DNA from 2 places in the Promicromonospora sp. NPDC023987 genome. Region 2 is predicted to be linked to the other one. Evidence: riboswitches for the same ligand, from Rfam matches in the RefSeq annotation. Region 2 holds a riboswitch; the other holds the start of a gene.
What was found. A riboswitch is a leader RNA that binds a small molecule or an ion and turns the genes downstream of it on or off. The one in region 2 is predicted to bind thiamine pyrophosphate.
Positions count from the first base shown of each region.

Region 1 (2,181 bases), on a different contig from region 2:
GGTGCGATGTCGGTCACGAGCGGGCCGAGCGTGTAGAACGGTGCGCCGTCGCAGAGCTCCTGCTGCCGCTCGACGTTCTCCCGCACCAGGTGGAACGGGACGTGTCCGGGCCCCTCGACCATCACCTGGACGTCGTGGGTCCAGGCCCGCTTCGTCAGCTCGGCGAGCGTGTCGAGCTCGGCGAACTGCGCGGCGTCGTTCGCGTCGGCGAGGGATCCCGGGCGCAGGCCGTCGCCGAGGGAGAACGCGACGTCGTACCGGGCGAAGATCTCGCAGAGCTCGTCGAAGTGGGTGTAGAGGAAGTTCTCCTGGTGGTGCGCCAGGCACCAGCCCGCCAGGATCGACCCGCCGCGCGAGACGATGCCCGTGACCCGGTCGGCGGTGAGCGGCACGTACCGCAGCAGGACGCCCGCGTGCACGGTCATGTAGTCGACGCCCTGCTCGCACTGCTCGATCACGGTGTCGCGGTAGATCTCCCAGGTCAGCGCGCTCGCGTCGCCGTCCACCTTCTCCAGGGCCTGGTAGATCGGCACGGTGCCGATGGGTACCGGCGAGTTCCGCAGGAGCCACTCCCGGGTGGTGTGGATGTCGTCACCGGTGGACAGGTCCATGACGGTGTCGGCGCCCCACTTGGTGGCCCACTCGAGCTTTTCCACCTCCTGCGCGATCGAGCTGTGGACGGCCGAGTTGCCGATGTTCGCGTTGACCTTCACCAGGAACGCCTTGCCGATGATCATCGGCTCCGACTCCGGGTGGTTCACGTTGTTCGGGATGATCGCCCGGCCCGCGGCGACCTCGCTGCGCACCAGCTCGACGTCGCAGCCCTCGCGGACCGCGACGAACCGCATCTCCGGCGTGATCACGCCCTGGCGCGCGTAGTGCATCTGGGTGACGGTCCGGCCGGGGAGGCCCCGGCGTGGCCGACGTCGTTCGCCCTGCCACTCCTGGGTGGCGGCACCGCGGCGCAGCGCACCACGCCCGTCGTCAGCCAGGGCCCGACGGCGGCCGTCGTACTCCTCGGTGTCTCCCCGCGCCACGACCCAGGGCTCGCGGGCCGGGGCGAGCCCGCGGACCGGGTCGGAACCGGGGCCCTGCGTGCGGTAGACCCGCACCGGCTCGTTCGGGGTGCCGTCCGGCGACGGCGCCAGGGCGATCTCGGTGACCGGCACCCGCAGACCGGTGTCCTCGTGCGGTGCGCTGTGCCCGCCGTCGTGCTCGTGGTCGCGTTCGTACTGGTACGCGAGCGTGCGGGACTGGGTGTTCTCCATCATCAGACTCCTGCTTCCTACGCCGGTGTTAACCGGACAGGTTCAACGGTCCCGGGCCGTCCAGCCCGATCTCAGCCCCTGCGCGAGGCACCCGTGGGATCGCGCACGACGTTAGCACTGCGGAGGCGGTATCAGTCGTCTGACCTCTCCTTCGAGGTCAAAGTTTCTTCGCTTTCCGACACCGCAAAGCGAAGTAGCTTTGACTTCGAAAGCACCCGTCGGCGCAGGCCCTTCTGTCTCGCGCCCCGCTCTGGTAGAGAAGGCACCATGCTCGCTCCACCCCAGAAGCGGGCCAAGGACATGGAGGCAGGCATGTCGATTCGAGGAAAGCTGCGGACAAGGGCGTTCGCGCTGGCGGCGACGGGAGCGCTCGTGGTGCAGGCAGGGATCGTGGCGAGTGCGGCGCCTGCGGCAGGCGAGCCCGAGCCGGACACCGCGGCGTCGGACAACCAGATCACGCTGACCGCGTGGGACGGGTACCGCGAGCTCCGGGCTGGTGAGGCATCGAACCTGCGGCCGGGCGCCAAGGGTGGCCTCGTGCTGAAGCGCGGCGGCGACACCGTCGAGTACACCGACCCGTTCGGCGACGGCACGCCCGTCACCTACGAGACGGGCCGGTGGACGTCTCCCGTGATCGAGACGGGTTACCTGATCGACGAGTCCGTGAGCTCGTGGAACGCCGTCACCCCCACCGGCACCTGGGTGGAGATCGAGTTCCGCGGCCGCAAGGCCGACGGGACCTGGACCAAGTGGTTCGTGATGAGCCGCTGGGCCTCGGGCGCGGAGTTCGCGCCGGCCGACGGCAGCGTCGGCGACATCCACCGCACGTCGGTGAACGGCCAGACCGACGCGGACGCATACCTGTTCACCGACACCTACGTCGCGAAGTCGGGCCACGAGCCGGACGCGTTCC
Region 1 covers NZ_JBEZZF010000007.1:94,871-97,051, reverse strand. Annotated here, with positions in the region: gene thiC (phosphomethylpyrimidine synthase ThiC) at 1-1,268, opposite strand, end outside; TPP riboswitch at 1,266-1,371, opposite strand; gene AB0F40_RS05735 (C39 family peptidase) at 1,536-2,181, shown strand, end outside.
Region 1: it holds a riboswitch for thiamine pyrophosphate, as region 2 does, so the genes downstream of both, thiC (phosphomethylpyrimidine synthase ThiC) here and AB0F40_RS19680 (thiamine ABC transporter substrate-binding protein) in region 2, are expected to answer to the same signal.

Region 2 (2,181 bases):
TGGTCCGACGAGATCTACACCATGCACGGGTGGAAGCGGCACGAGGTGGAACCAGGCCTCGAGGCGCTCAGCTCGCGCAAGCATCCGGACGACCGGAGCCGGGTGGTCCGCGCCGCCGCCGAGGCGCTCCGCCTCGGCCGCCCGTTCGCCTGCTCACACCGGATCGTGGACCGGAAGGGCCGGACGCGGTCGGTGGTCGTCATCGGTCAGGGCTTGCGGGGTGGTCCGAGCCACCCGCCGGAGCTGGTCGGATACGTCGTCGATGCCACGCCGGTCCAGAAGGAGGCCCTGGCCCGACGGTCCTCCGCAGTGGTGACCCGTGCCTTCGTGAGCCAGGCCGTGATCGAGCAGGCCAAGGGCGTGATCATGGCGGTCAGCGGGGTGACCGCCGAGACTGCCGACCAGCTGCTGCTCGAAGCCGCCACCCGGGCGGGGATCCCGCTACGCCTCGCGGCCGACCAGGTGATGACCGGGCTGCGGGCGGAGAGCGAGCAGGCCGGCGTCACGCAGGCGGCGCTGGACCGCGCACTCGACGGTGTCGAGCCAGTGGGCAGGCCGCGCGGGCACGACCCCCTGCTCACCCGGCGGCCACGCAAGGTGGCGCACTGAGCCGGGCTCCGGAGCTGGACCGGTCAGCGGGCCGAGCGGCGGGCGGCGAGCCGTAGGGCCGCCCTTGACGCGCCCTTCGTCGCCAGGCGCTTCGCGAACACCGCCGTGCCCGCCGCGACCGCCGCGAACACGGTCGCCTGGACCAGGTCCAGCTCTGGGTCGTCCGGCTTGTTGGGTGCGTCGTTGCCGGTCACGCCCTTCCACACCATGCTGACCGCCTTTTGCGCGACCCAGCCGGCCGCGAGCGTCAGGGCGAGCGTGCCGAGCTTCTCGGCGAGTGTCTGTTCCGTCTCAATCTGGGCCACATTCACACCGTAGCCCCCGATGGGCCAGTAGGCTGCCTGGGAAACGACAGGGGAGCGCCCGACAGCGCTGAGAGTGCGGACAACCGCAGACCCTTGAACCTGATCCGGATCACACCGGCGGAGGAAGTCGAGGCACGATGTTGCGTCTTTCCGGTGCCCACGGGGGCACCATCCAGGCTGGACCCGTCGCGGGGGCGCTCTCCGTGGCGCTCCTGCTCGCCGGCTGCGGCGCCGGCTCCGCCGGTTCCGGCAGTTCCGGCGGTTCCGGCGGTTCCGGCGGGGGCGACCCGTCGGCGTCGGACACCGTGACCCTCGTGACCCACGACTCGTGGGCCCTCGACGAGAAGCTGGTCGACCAGTTCGAGCAGGAGTCCGGCCTGACCCTCGAGGTCAGCGCGGTGGGTGACGCCGGGACGCTGGTGAACCAGCTGGTGCTCACCAAGGACGCGCCGCTCGGCGACGCGGTGTTCGGCATCGACAACTCGTTCGCCTCCCGTGCGCTGGAGGAGGGCGTGGTCGAGGAGTACACGCCCGCGAGCCTGCCCGACGGCGCCGAGCAGCTCGGCGGGGCGCTCACCCCGATCGACCAGGGCGACGTCTGCGTGAACGCGGACGAGGCCTGGTTCGAGAAGTCCGGCCTCGAGGTGCCGAAGACCCTGGACGACCTGGCCGACCCGAAGTACCGCGACCTGCTCGTGGTGACCAACCCGGCGACGTCGTCCCCGGGGCTCGCGTTCCTGCTGGCGACCATCGGGGCGTTCGGCGAGGACGGGTTCGAGGACTACTGGGCGTCCCTCGTGGACAACGGCGTCAAGGTCGCCGACTCGTGGGAGGACGCGTACTACGTGGACTTCTCGGGTGCGGGCGAGGGCGGCGAGCGGCCGCTCGCGCTGTCGTACGCGACGTCGCCGGCGTTCACCGTGAGTGAGGACGGCTCCGAGTCGACCACCAGCGCCCTGCTGGAGACCTGCTTCCGGCAGGTCGAGTACGCAGGCGTGCTCGCCGGGTCCGACAACCCCGACGGCGCGCAGGCGCTCGTCGACTTCCTGCTGACCGAGGACGTCCAGTCCGCGCTGCCCGAGTCGATGTACATGTACCCGGCCGACTCCTCGGTGCCGCTGCCCGCCGACTGGGAGAAGTTCGCGCCCCAGGCCGACGCCCCGTTCGAGGTGGAGCCCACCGAGGTGAGCGCGCACCGCGACGAGTGGATCGAGCGGTGGACCGAGACAGTGCTCGGCTGAGCCGGCGCGCGACCGCGCCGCTGTTG
Region 2 covers NZ_JBEZZF010000050.1:21,342-23,522, forward strand. Annotated here, with positions in the region: gene AB0F40_RS19670 (PAS and ANTAR domain-containing protein) at 1-609, shown strand, start outside; gene AB0F40_RS19675 (DUF4235 domain-containing protein) at 633-914, opposite strand; TPP riboswitch at 953-1,057, shown strand; gene AB0F40_RS19680 (thiamine ABC transporter substrate-binding protein) at 1,052-2,155, shown strand; gene AB0F40_RS19685 (iron ABC transporter permease) at 2,131-2,181, shown strand, end outside.